DNA from 3 places in the Cellvibrio fibrivorans genome. Region 3 is predicted to be linked to each of the others. Evidence: predicted binding sites of a transcription regulator. Region 3 holds the regulator's gene; each other region holds the start of a gene.

Region 1 (4,917 bases), 130 kb from region 3:
TAAAAAAAAATAGATGTGTGAAAACGAAAAAAAAGGGCAGCTTTCGCTGCCCTATTTTTTATTAAACAAACCACAAACTACTTTCACAAAAACATCATAACTAACTATTTTTAAAGGGTTTTATGCTTGCGCACTAAACAGTTGCCCAGGTTCGTCCGGACTGTGTTGTTGCGCCAAGCGCAGAAAAGTTTCATCAGGAATTTGACGAATAACTTCTTGCGTTGTGCGATCCAACACCTTGACTACTGTCTCACCAGAGCTTGGGTCATAAGTGAAATTCAGATCACGTTGTGTTGATTGAATATATTCATTCATTTGCGCAACAGCAGCCTGAATTTTCTCCTGGATCGCCTTGGAATTGACGGCTTCTGGTGGTTGAGACATTGCCGCATCAGCGGCAAGCGGCAAATCGTTGCCGGTTTTTTGACCTTTTGCACTGCCCGCCTGTGGCGAAACCGGCACAGGCATAACCGGTACCGGGGTCGCAGCGACTTTAGTGAATTCATTCATACATTAGTCCTCACCAGGGTTACCCCCAGACGCTTGGATTAACAAGCGTTTGGGGGAACTAGTCAACTTATCTCAACAGAGACAGTACTTGTTGTGGACGAGCGTTGGATTGAGCCAACATTGCCGATGCCGCTTGTTGCAATACTTGTGAACGGCTCAGGCTTGCAGTTTCTGCCGCGAAGTCAGCATCAGTAATACGTGACCGCGCAGTCGCTGTTTTCTCTGAGATATTCGCCAGGTTAGATACGGTAAAGTCCAAACGGTTGTTGACCGCACCGAGGTTTGAACGTGTATCGTTGATGGTAGTCAACGCGTTATCAATTACCTTGATGGCTTTCTGTGCATTTGCTTGGGTATCAATACTGATTGATGCAATCGCAGAACCGAACGCGCCACCAGCAGTATTGTTTGCTTCAAGAATACCTATTTCACCCGCGCTGGCATTAACACCCAACTCAAAGCTAATAGGGTTACCGCTTGAACTGGTCAACTTGATACCGGCTTCAACGATCGTAGCTGCGGCAGTACCGCCCATCGCTGTAGCAGCGGTAGTTACTGTACCCAGTGTACCGGCCATAAATTCAACCAAATCCACACCGGCAAAACCGTCCGCAGTACCATTGAACACTGAAGCAGTTCCCGCATTGAAAGCGATAGCACCTTGATCACTCTTCAGGATTATGGTGTTGCCGTTAAGATTGGCAGTTACGCCGGTATTATTGGCATTGTCGTTCAGCTCAGTAACCAACTCCGCCAGAGACGAAACAGCAGTCAAATCAATTTCAACACCATTAATGCTCAGCGTGTTGTTGGTACCGGCGAAAGTAGTGTTGGTAATTGACACACCATTGAAGTCCAGTGTCGCAGAGGCAAATGCATTAGCCGTTACGCCGGTTTCAGTGGTTGACTTATTAATCGCATTAATTTTGCCGATCAAACTATCAGTATCTTTATTGGAAATAGTTACACCGTTAACTTTTACATCACCTACACCCCATGCCAAATCAGCACCAAGGGTACCAGCAGCAATACCAGCGCCTTCGATCACACCACCTTTGGTGGATTCACGGAAGCCGAGGTTGCTCAGGTCTTCCAAAGTACCAGTGCTGCCGCGAGTAATAGTAATTGGTTTGTCGGTATCCGAAGTTAACACCACACGGCCACGTTGTGACAATCCATCACCCACACCGGTTTCCATACCCAACGCATCGCCCAAATCCAAACCGCCTGCGGCCGCAACAGTGATTGTGCTACCAGTATTGTTGCTCAGTACCAGGCGTCCATCGTCACCCACTGATGCATTCACCGCACCGCCAGTAACGCGATTGATGGCTTCGGTAAGCTCAGCCATAGAGGTGGTATTTTCGCGCAATTGATAAGTCTGGGTACCGCCATTTACTTCGGTAACCGTAATATTCAAACCTTCGCCAGCATCGTTATCGATGATGCCGTTACCATTTGATGAAGCTTGTAGTTCAGTTAAGGCAGAGGCTGTCACACCGGTAATACGCTCATTAATATTGGCAACCAAGTCAGACAAGGTATTGGCATCACCTGATGCGCCAGTATCGAATGTACCAATTGATTGACCGTTAATTAAAACATCGCCGTCTTCGATATCTGCACCGAGTGAAGCGGCAAATACTGTGGCAGCCAGATTGATTTCATCGCCCAACAAGTCCACTGCAGTAGAACCCATACCCAGGGTTTTGGCATCCATCGCTTGTACCTTAAAGCTGATGGTTTGGTTGGCGTCGGAGCCTACTTGCAGGTCAACCTTACCTAAGGAACCATCCAACAGGTTTTGACCGTTGAATGAAGTGGTTTTAGCGATACGGTCCAATTCTGATACGAGTTGTTGAACCTCGGCATTCAGTGTTTGGCGGTCGCCAGCGGTGTAGATACCGTTCGCTGACTGCACGGACAGTTCACGCATACGTTGCAGGATGTTGGTTGATTCGGACAGCGCACCTTCCGCTGTTTGAATCATAGACACACCGTCGTTGGCATTACGGATTGCTTGGTCAAGACCGCGCACCTGAGAAGTCATGCGGTTTGAAATCGCAAGACCTGCTGCGTCGTCTTTTGCAGAGTTAATGCGCGCACCGGATGACAAACGCTCAGTTGCGCGATCAAGCGCATTGCCTGAACTCATCAACTGACGCTGAGCATTCAGAGAGGCGACGTTTGTGTTAATTACTAAAGCCATGATGAATCTCCTGGATTAATGTCTGTTCGCAGTCTGGCTGCTATAACAAGTCGGTTGATGAAGTCTGAGGACAACGGACTAATCAGCACTTCTAAACAGGTTATCGACACATACGGGAGTAGCTTTAGAATTTTTTTATGGCAGGAACCAACTATTTACACTGAGAATTACTAAATTTTATTGCAAAGGGTTATAAAGAAAAAAGAATCGTCAATTTATCGACCATAAGCATCTATCGCTCTTGCTGCACGAGAATTTTGACGCAATTCCGACGCGGTATTTTCACGATTAGCCTCAGCTAATGAAGCGAGCGCTTTATTTATTGCTTGAATTTCCTGAATCAAGCTTGCCGCTTTGGCTTCGAGGTCAGCTTGGGCAAGGGATTGCAGGTACTCTTGATCGTTAAGGGATAACAACCCTTGCTGGCGTTGTTGAACCAGAGTTTCAAAGGACTCCCAGTCACCCGCTTGGGCAAGGGATAAAAGTGCTTGGGATTGGCTGAGCGCACGGGTCAGGGGGTCTAGCAGGGAATCGATATCCATAAGCCGCTCTTCATAAAGGGACAACAGCAGACTAACTCTATAGAACAAGATTAGCAAAAAATAATTGGCCTGCGCACAAATTAACACTTACAGGCTATTACAACAGGCCAAATATTTATTCTCAGCTAACGCGTTTACCACTATAGGCATCTACTACTATAAATAGGTGAAGAGGGACAACTGACTTACTTTTGCAAAACTTTGATGAGATGCATTTAAAATTAGTGTCTGCATGGACAGTTGAATACTAGCCTCGCTCACATCCACACTTTCAAGACTGGCCAATACAGTTTTACTCGATAATGTAATATCCAGATTCAAGTCTTTTGCGCTTTCAAGCGTATTTAACCTTGCCCCGACCTCCCCTTGCACGGCAACCAAATTAGTCACTGTATTTTCAAGATTTGTCAGGGTTTTAGCGATCAGCTTTGCGAGCTCAGCCTTACTTACTGAAGTGTCTTGTACATTTCTCATGGCATCACTAAAGCGCGATAAGGTAGTCAATAAACCTTGTTTATCGGTAGATTCAACAAAAAAACTATCTCCAGGCTCCACCAACAGGCCACGTGTCGATGATGTGCCGATGCCTTGCGTATTTAAGCCCGTTACATCATCTAAAAAAGTGTTACCCCCTTTTATAGTGACCTTCGCATTAGACCCGGAAATAATACCCTGATCAGTCACCGTTAAACCCAAACGCATCAATTGCGCGGCATTGGCAGGATCATTAAATGCATTAGCCAGATCCGTTGCATTGGTAATGTTTTGATTAAACGTAATAAATTCAGTTTTCCCATTCACCTCCAACTGAAATGTTAAGGGAGTAACACTAAAATCGTGCGCAGCGGTAAACGCAAACGGTAAATTGACCGAACTGGTTCCACTCCCCTGTGTTGCAAAACCCAATGCAGTATCCGTATCTGCACTACCGTTACTGATTGTGATATTCAAGCCTGTCGGAGAATGAAACCCCGTAGCATCAACAGTAATACCTAAATTAGCTAATTTATCGGCATTACTATTCGGGGCGCCCACAGCACTGTTAAATGCTGCAGCCAAATCTGTCGCGTTAGTGACGTTTTGATCCAACAGCAAGGTTTCCGTTTTGCCTCCCACAGAAATGGAAATAGTGGTGGGAGTTAAAGAGAAGTCGAAAGCACCTATTGCACCAAAATCCAGATCTGCTGCAATTGCAGCCTCCCCAGGATAAGGATTACCCAATACTTGAAAACGCGCACCCGCCACCTCTATATCCACCCCGGCAATATAAGGTTGATCAACTAATAACTGTTTACCATTCGATTTTTGTGTAACGGTATAATTGATAGCAGCAGCTGTTTTGGTAAATGACACCACCAAATCATCAGGATACAAAGCATCAAATTCTGCCTGATCAAAGACCTGCCCAACGGTAATAATCGCTGGAGGATTGGATTTATTGGAGGCACTGGCTGAAGTATTAAATGTATTATGGCCGCTGGGGATATCAACAAATGCTTTTTTACCTGAATCACTCACAGCGACACTCACGGATGCAGACGCCTGCAAGCGTAATTGCCCCTCATCACCCAAATAATGAAAATTGCCTCCGCCATCGCCCACAAAAGGTTGGGTACCACTTTGATAACCGGCAAAAATATATTGACCGGAAGCATT
Region 2 (4,917 bases), 140 kb from region 3:
TATCGAACTTGCCCAACGCAGCGTAGGAATCCATCAAGTTGAGCGAGCGGAAATCAATGCGCTCTTTCACCAGGCTTTTCACTCGCCACACGGTTGGCGTCGGGTTATCGAAATAACGCTCCAACCTTTCGGCAGATAAGCCGCGCAGTACCGATAGTTTATCGTATTCACCGCGCTTGGCCTGATCCAGTACAGTCGACGACAAATCGGTAGCAACGATTTGTACCTGCCGCACCAAATTACCCATCGCCTGACGCTTGTACTCCTCCACCATCATGCTGATGGAATAAGGCTCCTGCCCCGATGAACAGGCGGCAGACCAAATGCGCACCGGACCATACATGCGGTTATTGCCCGCCATTAATTGCGGCAATAAGGTATTTTTAAGATGGTCGTAGGGATAGTTGTCGCGAAACCAAAAAGTTTCGTTAGTGGTCATGGAATCAACCACCTGGTCTTTCAATTTGCGGTTGATCCCCAATTTTAATACGCGCACCAATTCACCAAACGAGGCGATATTATTTTCTTCCAGAATGCGGCGAATACGGTTGGTTACTAAATATTGTTTGTTATCGCCTAGCGAAATACCGCAGGCGTCTTCGAGGAATTGACGGAATTGATCAAACTCGGCTTGGTCAATATTGTCCCGACCTGCCGGCTTGGCAAAAGGTGACTCTTTATTAATCATAGGCTTCCAATGTAAAACAATTGCCGCGCGTCAATTCGCAACGGCAATACAAAGTCAGGCTTGCTCCGGTGGCAACAAACTTTCACCGGTAATCGCCAGAACGCGATCGTTCACGCGCTTTGCCAGCTCATCCGGATGGAACTTCGCCAGAAAATCATCTGCACCCACCTTCCGCACCATGGCTTCGTTAAATACGCCACTGAGTGATGTGTGTAGGATGATATGCAGCTTTTTCAGTTCCGGATGGTTGCGCACCTCAGCAGTAAAAGTGTAACCATCCATTTCCGGCATTTCGATATCGCAGATAATCATGATGAGTTCTGCGTAAGGATCTTTTCCTTCTTTGATCAAGTCTGTCAAATATTGGAAACCTTCCGCTCCATCTTTTTTGACGGTGGTTTTAATTCCCATGCCCTCAACTACCCGCTGGATTTGTTTGCGCGCAATAGTCGAGTCATCAATGATCAACACATGTTTTTGTACGACGCGGTCAGCTATGCCATCTTCAATTACACCCGCACTGACTTCTTCACGCGCAGGTGATACTTCGGCAAGAATTTTCTCTACATCAATAATCTCTACCAACTGTCCATCTACCTGGGTCACCGCAGTGAGGTAATGCTCGCGGCCCGCGCCTTTGGGTGGCGGATGGATATCACCCCAATTCATATTGACGATGCGCTCGACTGAACGCACCAAAAAGCCCTGTGCAGTGCGATTGTATTCAGTGATGATCACAAAACAGCTTTCGATATCCGGCAACTCGCGACGGCCGATCGCAAGATTCATATCCATTATTGGTATGGTGCCACCGCGGATATGGGCAACACCACGCACAACCGAGCTGCGACCGGGGATCGCATTAAGTTGTGGGCACTGCAGCACCTCTTTCACTTTGAAAACGTTAATGCCGTACAACTGCTGACCGCCAAGCCGAAACAACAGGAGCTCCAGACGGTTTTGCCCAACCAGCTGTGTACGCTGATTGACACTATCCATTACACCAGCCATGCAATTACCTCGTTTATTCTCAAATTTCCGGCTCAGGTCATCTGCAAATTGGCCACAGCTATACGGCACAGTATTTGCTTTGATGCTTAGTAAAGCAGCTTAGCGGCAAAAAAGTGTCAGGCTTTAGTCGTTAATGATCCAGACTGGCACTCAGTTCTTACCCTTGAGGATAGGACAAAATATGGAACTTCCTAGTTTTTATAGAACTTTCTTGCGGAATATTTTGCGCCATAGCCCGGGCGTAACTGCAGCATCAGCTCTATTGTTCGCCTACTCGTCTCCAATTGGTGCCGCACCAGTTTATCCACCACTGCAATTGAAACAGGACATAGCCAGTTTTTTGACGAAAGCATATTCAACGATTGAGCATGAACGTATCGACATCAGCGTAAGCAATCTGGACAACCGCCTGCGCCTGGAAACCTGCGCATCACCACCCATATTCACCACTCAGGACACGACAGGTTACGGGGGAAACATTAGCGTTAAAGCCACGTGCGAAAGCGGCAAGAAATGGTCAGTACACGTCCCGGCACAGGTCAATATTTACCGCCCAACGCCTGTGGCGCAGGGCAATATAGCTCGCGGCGAGCTAATCACCGGCGCGCACATCACCACCCAAGTGATGAATATCAGTGATATTCGCCAGGCTTTTCTGGCCACTACGAGCGACATTATTGGCAAACAAGCCAAGCGGAATATTAGCCGGGGCGAACCCTTTAAATCTGCCGCTCTCGATGCCCCCACTGCGATTAAGCGCGGTGAAATTATCATCTTGGAAGCGCTCGCGGGGAGTATCAAGGTCAGTAGCGCAGGCACCGCAATGACCGATGGCCGCATAGGTCAAACAATCAGGGTGCGCAATAACTCATCTGAGCGGATCATCAGCGGAATAGTTGTTCGGCAAGGGGTAGTCCAAACCCTCTGAATTGTGAAAGTTTTTTTAATTTATTGCTAAAGTTAAGCAACAGCTGGCCGATAGCCTGCTAGGGACTCTTTAAATACACAGCGTTGGGCTAAATTAAAGAGGATCCTTTGTCACGACATAGCAACCGCGGCATTTTTACAGTTAATCGCTGATGGGGTTAATCGCCATTGGCAAACAGGGGAACAAAATGAACTTTAACACCAACAACTCACTGGACTCTGTGGGCACCAAAGGTACCCGCAGCAAGCCCGCAACACCGAACACGGCTGAGGCAAAAGCACCTGTCCCTGCCGATATTGCCCCCTCAAACAAGGGCGTTGGCGATCAGGTGGTGCTGAGCCAAGAAGCGCAAACTTTGGGTCGCTTGCAGGCCAAAATCAATAATGCACCAGATGTTGATATGGATAAAGTCGCCGAAATCAGACGCGCCATTGCAGAGGGACGCTTTGAAATCAACGCTGAGCGAATCGCTGAAAACATGCTTAATCAAGAAAATCTGCTGAGTTAATACTCCGGATCGGATCGACTGAGGCCTTATAAAAGCTCTCCCCCGGCGCTTTTTATTTTGCCCCAGTCCGCGTTACGTTGTTTATGTAAGTTGCTTTTCCCACATGAAGAGGTTGCTATGTCTCTCGATATCACTTTACTGCGCCAGATGATTACGCAGGATTCTGCTGCTATTTCCCAACTCAAACACTTGTTAGCGCAAGAGCGCATCTTGCTTGAACAGCGCAAACAAGATGAACTCCCACAAATTATTGAGCAAAAGGCCATACTGGTCGAGCAGCTAAATAACAGTGCCAAGCAACGTCAACAAATACTAAACACACTCGGCTTACCGGCTAATGCAAATGGTTGGGATTTATTTTTGCAGCGCAATGCAGCTACCCTACCGCTGTGCGATGAATGGAAAATACTGGTGAGTGAGTTTGAAGATTGCCAAAAAATGAACGATATCAACGGCAAAATGATCGCTCGGTCACAACAAACACTAAGTCATCTGCTTGGCTTGCTACGCGGCAAAGTTGCAGCACCAGCACTGTACAATGCACAGGGTGCTAAAACCCAGCACACATCCTCCTACACAGTAGCCAAGGCGTGATAACCGCATAACAAAAAGGGCACAACCACGGGGTTGTGCCCTTTTTGTATTTAATGAAAAGCCACCTTGGATTCTGTAGCAAAACTTCTTACAATGCCCGCCGCTTAGCGCATCCGGTAACCCCCTACGCCGGTTCTTTCGCGTTAACCCATTCAGTCCTCATAGCTTAAACGGATAGAGCACCTGCCTCCTAAGCGGGCGATCCAGGTTCAATTCCTGGTGGGGACGCCACTTTATTATGGCTGTAAAAAAATACCTCATCGCCGAAAAACTTCCTTCATCGCCTTCTCCTGTGCAAGCTTATTAAACAGCTCATCCAGATAGAAGATTTTTTGTATTAACTTTTATCCAGTGTGATCGAAGTTAAATTCAGGCGCGACAAAAGTGAAACAACTAATTCCTCAGGCTCCGCAGATACATCAAATAATTCTCCAAGACACCCATTGGCACCCGCTTGCAAAAGAGATCGCTCTTCCATAACAGTCGTCATCTCGAATTCCGATTCATTAAGCGCGCGTGCGCCTTGCCTAACCTGAATACGACGAAGATTTTCCTTCAGAGACAAAGTAAGTAGAAAGCAACACAGTTTACTGTGGGGAGCGATGACCCTCAGTTTCTGTTGCAAATCATGAAGCTCCTCCGGCGAGCGCCAGATATGATTGATAACAAAATGTTTATAGCCATTGCCCTGATGGTGTTCGATTAGTAGCGACAACATCGTATTCAGATATTCAACTTCATCGGGCGGTGGCGGGTTCATGGCGATAACATAATCGCCATCCAGCATCACACATCCCTCTATTTGCTCCATGAGCGCTTCCGCAAGTGTTGACTTACCTATACCAAGAGGACCGTTAAGAATAATAATCATGCCGTTACTCATACTTTATTTTCACGATAACTATAGGTATTTTTTGTAAATTGGATTAAGCAAAACCCATGACCAAAAATTATGATGCTGTATTATTGTCAATATCCTGAAGTGGACGAATATCAATAACTCCTCGTGCGCGGGCACAAGGAGTATTTGAAACGAGTTCGATCACATCTTCCACACAGCTTGCTTCAATTACCGAAAACCCGGCAAGCGGGAGCTTGCGCACGGCGTATTCCTCTTCGGTAATTTCAAGATTGTAATTCCAATTGCGTACCGATGTAACTGCAGTTGTTACCGGCGCTACAAGATTT
Region 3 (4,917 bases):
CTACCGATACCTACCGCATCGCCGCTCATGACCAGTTGCGTTCACTCGCGCGTATTTTGCGTGTACCAGTGCGCGTGGTGGACGAAGCCAATCCTCTGGATTCAGTCCTGCGCAGCCTGCGTCATTGTTCTTTGGTGTTAATTGATACCGCTGGTTTCCGCCACGGCGACCCGCATCTGAAAGCACAATTGAAAGCATTGGCTGAGCAGCAAGTGGTAAAAACCTATCTTGTTATGTCATGCAACAGCCAGGTACAGATGTTAAAAGCATCGATCCATGCATATGGCGCTGCGCGTTTGCAAGGTTGCATCCTTACCAAATTGGACGAGACCGCAAGCATTGGTGAAGCCTTGGGAGTTGCCATGCAAAATCGCCTGTCGATTGCCTACACCACCGACGGGCAAGACATTCCCAAAAATTTGGATGTGGCGCGTGCGCATCAATTGGTGTCGAAAGCGGTTGCATTGCTTAAATCCAATCCAACAACGGCTGTCTCGTAAACGGTGAAGGTTAAACAACAGTTATAACCACAGGAATTTGTCGGTGAAACTGAAATTAGTCGGATGAAGTTCCAATCCCTATCTATACTCAGATCACCATTTGTGTACCCCAATGCCTATCTGGCAATCAGGTGTACAACTCGAAGAAATAGGTTTGGAGTTATGCGTAGATGAGCCAAATGCGACCAGTACAAGTGATCGCTGTGTCCGGCGGCAAGGGCGGAGTAGGGAAGAGCAATATTTCCGTTAACCTCAGCATTGCGCTGGCAGAATTGCGTCGGCGTGTGGTGTTGTTGGATGCTGACTTGGGCTTAGCCAATGTCGATGTGCTGTTGGGTATCAGGGCGACCCATACGCTGGCAGATGTACTTGCCGGCACCCATAGTTTGGCGGACGTACTGGTAAGTGGTCCTGCAGGTATGAAGATTGTTCCTGCGTCATCCGGTGTACAGCGCATGGCAGAACTAAGTGCTGCTGAGCACGCAGGACTGATCAATGCCTTCAATGATCTTTCGGATCAAGTCGATATCCTGGTTATCGATACGGCAGCCGGTATTTCCGATACGGTCGTGAGTTTTGTGCGTGCTGCCAATGAAGTGATTATCGTTGTCTGCGACGAACCTTCATCTATTACCGACTCCTACGCATTGATCAAATTACTCAACAAAGAATACGGCATGCAGCGTTTCCGGGTGGTGGCGAATATGACGCGTACACCGCAGGAAGGCATCAATATGTTTAACAAGCTCAATACCGTATGCGAACGCTTTCTGGATGTGACTTTGCAGTTTGTCGGCCAGGTTCCCTTCGACGAAAACGTGCGCAAAGCGGTACAAAAACAAAAATCCCTGCTGGAATTTGCGCCCACTTCCAAAGCGTCTGTCGCTATACGTGCACTTGCACAAGTCGTAGATAAATGGCCGCTACCCAACTCGCCTACAGGGCGCCTGGAATTTTTTGTAGAACGTTTATTGCAGGCTGCGAATGCGCGTTAGCCTAGTGTGTGATGCAGAAAAAAATAGGTATGTAATACGTTGTGCCGCCAGATCGTTGGTAAAACGCAGGGTTGTTGCTGATAAGAAGGTGCTCAATGGCCGTAGTCAATGGTTTAGCCATGTACGATAAAAAAACCTTACTTGATGTACAGATCAATATTGAAGACTACGCGCCTTTGGTAAAGCGTATTGCCTATCACATGATGATGCGTATGCCGGCCAGCGTGCAGGTGGACGATCTTATCCAGGCTGGCATGATCGGCCTTATCGAAGCCTCCCAAAAATACGATGCCTCCCGCGGTGCAAGTTTTGAAACTTATGCGGGTATCCGAATTCGCGGTGCAATTGTTGACGAAATGCGCCGCGGCGATTGGGTTCCGCGCTCAGTGCACCGCAATGCACGCCGTGTTTCCCAGGCCGTTGCTGCAGTAGAAGCGCGCACCGGCCGCGATGCCACTGACAGTGAAGTCGCTGCCGAGTTAGGTGTGGGGCTCAATGAATATTTTGAAATGCTGCAAGATTCCAACGGCAGTCGCCTATTCAGCTATGAAGAAACTTTTGGCGAGGAAGACAGCAATATAGATGCATCTGAGCACAGCAGCGCGTTTGTCAGCCCGCTCGATGGTATCCAGCGCGATGGCTTAAAAAAAGCACTGGTGAAGGCTATAGCCCTCTTGCCCGAACGTGAACGGATGGTGTTGGCGCTCTACTATGATCAAGAACTAAATCTGAAAGAAATTGGTATGGTGCTCGGAGTCAGTGAATCCCGCGTGAGCCAGATCCACAGTCAGGCGGCAGCGCGGCTGCGCCACAAATTGGCAGATTGGCAATCGGGCTGATGACTGTTTAAATAACAAACGAATCTAGCAAAAAGCATCGTTCAAGTTGCAGTGTAAATATCAAAAACTCTGTGTTTTCAGCGAATTGGGCTATGATTCGAATTAAAAGTTGAAGATTGATGCGCCGGAACTGGCCGAAGCTTCAACTCCTACTAGACTATGATTAAATGAAAATCCCGTCAGGGTGAGTGGAGGTTGCGTTGGATAAGAATATGAAAATCTTAATTGTTGACGACTTTTCAACAATGCGACGGATTATTAAAAACTTGCTGCGGGACTTGGGTTTTTCCAATACCCATGAAGCGGATGATGGGGTTACAGCATTGCCGATGCTGAAAAGTGGTGACTTTCAATTTCTAGTCACGGATTGGAATATGCCAGGTATGACGGGTATCGATTTGCTGAAAGCCGTTCGGGCAGATGAAAAGTTGCGCACCTTACCGGTGTTAATGGTAACGGCTGAGGCCAAGCGCGACCAGATTATTGAGGCAGCGCAAGCGGGTGTTAATGGTTATGTTGTCAAACCATTTACCGCACAAGCACTCAAGGAAAAAATCGAGAAAATTTTTGATCGCGTAGGTTAGTTTGGCTCGATCAAATAATAAATAAGGCGTTGTCATGGCATCTGAACCCCAAACATCTTTCAACGAAGAATTTGTTGTCGAATTGAAAGAGTGCGCCAAGTTGCTCACGGAGAAATTGCAAAGCAATCAATTCGAAGAGGCATCGGTGCTGATTCACACCATCACCCAAGCGCGCGACCGACATATATTTCAGTCGGTGGGGCGTTTAACGCGCGGTCTGCACAATGCTATTGTCAATTTTAATGTGGACGCGGACTTAACCAAAGAGCCGCCCAAAATTGCCAACTCAGATATTCATGATGCATCCAATCGTTTGAATTACGTTATTGATCTCACACAAAAAGCAGCTGAAAAAACCATGGATATGGTCGATGAGGCAGCACCTATTGCGATGAACCTTGGGCAAGAGGCCAGCAGCTTACGTGCAGAATGGGCGCGGCTTAAGCGCCGTGAAATGGGCCCTGATGAATTTCGCCAGCTCTATGACCGCATGGATGATTTTCTCAAGCAGATGGTAACTGGCACCGAACAATTAAGTAAAAATCTACAAGACATTGTACTGGAGCAGGGCTTTCAGGATTTAACTGGGCAAGTGTTAAAACGCGTGATCGGTTTAATTAACGATGTTGAAAAAGATCTAGTCAGTCTGGTGCGTATTGCGGGTCAAGTGGAAGAAATTGCTGGTCTTTCGAATGACAGCGAGACACTCGAACATGACAAAGAAATTATGAATAAGCGCAAGGTCGAAGCCGAAGGCCCACAAATTAATAAAGAGCGTGCAGATGTAATGTCCGGGCAAGACGATGTCGATGATTTATTGTCTAGCCTTGGTTTTTAGGTCTGCGGGTCACGCGAGGAACGTTGAATGAGTTTTGGTGATGACGAGGATATTCTCCAGGATTTTCTGGTAGAGGCGGGAGAAATCCTTGAGCGCCTCAGCCAGCAATTGGTTGACTTGGAGCAGCGCCCTGAAGATAAAGACTTGCTAAATGCAATCTTTCGCGGTTTTCATACCGTAAAAGGTGGTGCCGGCTTTTTAGCGTTGACCCCAATGGTTGAATGTTGTCATTTGACGGAAAACTTGTTTGATATTTTACGCAATGGAAAACGCGCCGTTACTTCTGAATTAATGGACGTAGTGCTAGAAGCTTTGGACTTAGTGAACCAACAGTTTGAATTGGTTTCCCAACGCGAAGCCTTGCCCCCAGTAGATCACTCATTAATTGCAGCATTGGAACGTTTGGTTTCATGCGCGGATTTGGATGAGGCCGCTGAAGCTGCAAACGCAAACATTGCGGCTGCCAGTGAAACTGTGGTTGCAGAAACTCCCACTGGTGATATTACCGATGCAGAGTTTGAACAATTACTTGATGCAATTGCGGGTCAACCGGCATCGGCTGCTTCTACATCTGTTGCTGCTGCACCCGTCAGTACATCGGGCAACGATGAAATTACTGAAGATGAATTTGATGCACTACTTGATCAATTGCACGGCAAAGGGAGTGCTCCCGGCATCGCGCCTCCCGCGGCAGCTGTTGTCACACCTGCTACTGCCGCCACCAGTAATGAGATTACCGAAGACGAATTCGAAGCATTACTCGATCAATTGCACGGTAAGGGTAAAGGGCCTGCTGCTGCACCTGTAGCGCCTGCGGTATCTGCACCAGCCCCAACTGCAGCTAGCGGTGGCAGTGATTTAATTAGTGATGATGAATTTGATGCGCTACTGGATCAACTTCATGGCAAAGGTAAGGGGCCTGGTGTTACAGCAGCTACACCTGCATCATCAGTACCCGCATCTAACGTAAAAGCACCTGAAGTAAAACCTGCACCTGCAGTAGCAAAACCTGCTCCGGTTGCAGCCAAAAAAGTAGAGCCGCCTAAACCAGTTGTTGCACCAGCGACCTCTCCCGCACCTGTCAGCGATAAAGAAGCGCCGCAAGTTGAAACGACTGTGCGTGTCGATACCCAGCGTCTCGACGATATTATGAATATGGTT

What was found. Region 3 encodes FliA, which starts transcription of late flagellar genes. Its sites were predicted from a motif close to TAAAGTTATNNNNNNNNCGGCCGATANCC; they were not measured.
Region 1: J2X05_RS06990 (flagellin N-terminal helical domain-containing protein) is a predicted target of FliA. The motif match lies at 2,818-2,846, and genes of this name have one in related genera.
Region 2: flgM (flagellar biosynthesis anti-sigma factor FlgM) is a predicted target of FliA. The motif match lies at 2,655-2,683, and genes of this name have one in related genera.

What each region holds. Positions count from the first base shown of each region.
Region 1 covers NZ_JAVDVX010000002.1:484,116-489,032, reverse strand. The annotation lists gene J2X05_RS06995 (flagellar protein FlaG) at 121-510, opposite strand; gene J2X05_RS06990 (flagellin N-terminal helical domain-containing protein) at 578-2,719, opposite strand; gene J2X05_RS06985 (flagellar protein FliT) at 2,935-3,261, opposite strand; gene flgL (flagellar hook-associated protein FlgL) at 3,418-4,917, opposite strand, start outside.
Region 2 covers NZ_JAVDVX010000002.1:466,207-471,123, reverse strand. The annotation lists gene J2X05_RS06925 (CheR family methyltransferase) at 1-688, opposite strand, end outside; gene J2X05_RS06920 (chemotaxis protein CheV) at 743-1,699, opposite strand; gene flgA (flagellar basal body P-ring formation chaperone FlgA) at 1,881-2,627, shown strand; gene flgM (flagellar biosynthesis anti-sigma factor FlgM) at 2,815-3,135, shown strand; gene J2X05_RS06905 (flagellar protein FlgN) at 3,253-3,729, shown strand; tRNA gene J2X05_RS06900 (tRNA-Arg) at 3,885-3,960, shown strand; gene J2X05_RS06895 (Gar/GrdA family gentamicin resistance ATP-binding protein) at 4,067-4,612, opposite strand; gene J2X05_RS06890 (YciI family protein) at 4,680-4,917, opposite strand, start outside.
Region 3 covers NZ_JAVDVX010000002.1:611,204-616,120, forward strand. The annotation lists gene flhF (flagellar biosynthesis GTPase FlhF) at 1-500, shown strand, start outside; gene J2X05_RS07490 (MinD/ParA family protein) at 671-1,495, shown strand; gene J2X05_RS07495 (RNA polymerase sigma factor FliA) at 1,591-2,334, shown strand; gene cheY (chemotaxis response regulator CheY) at 2,535-2,918, shown strand; gene J2X05_RS07505 (protein phosphatase CheZ) at 2,953-3,756, shown strand; gene J2X05_RS07510 (chemotaxis protein CheA) at 3,784-4,917, shown strand, end outside.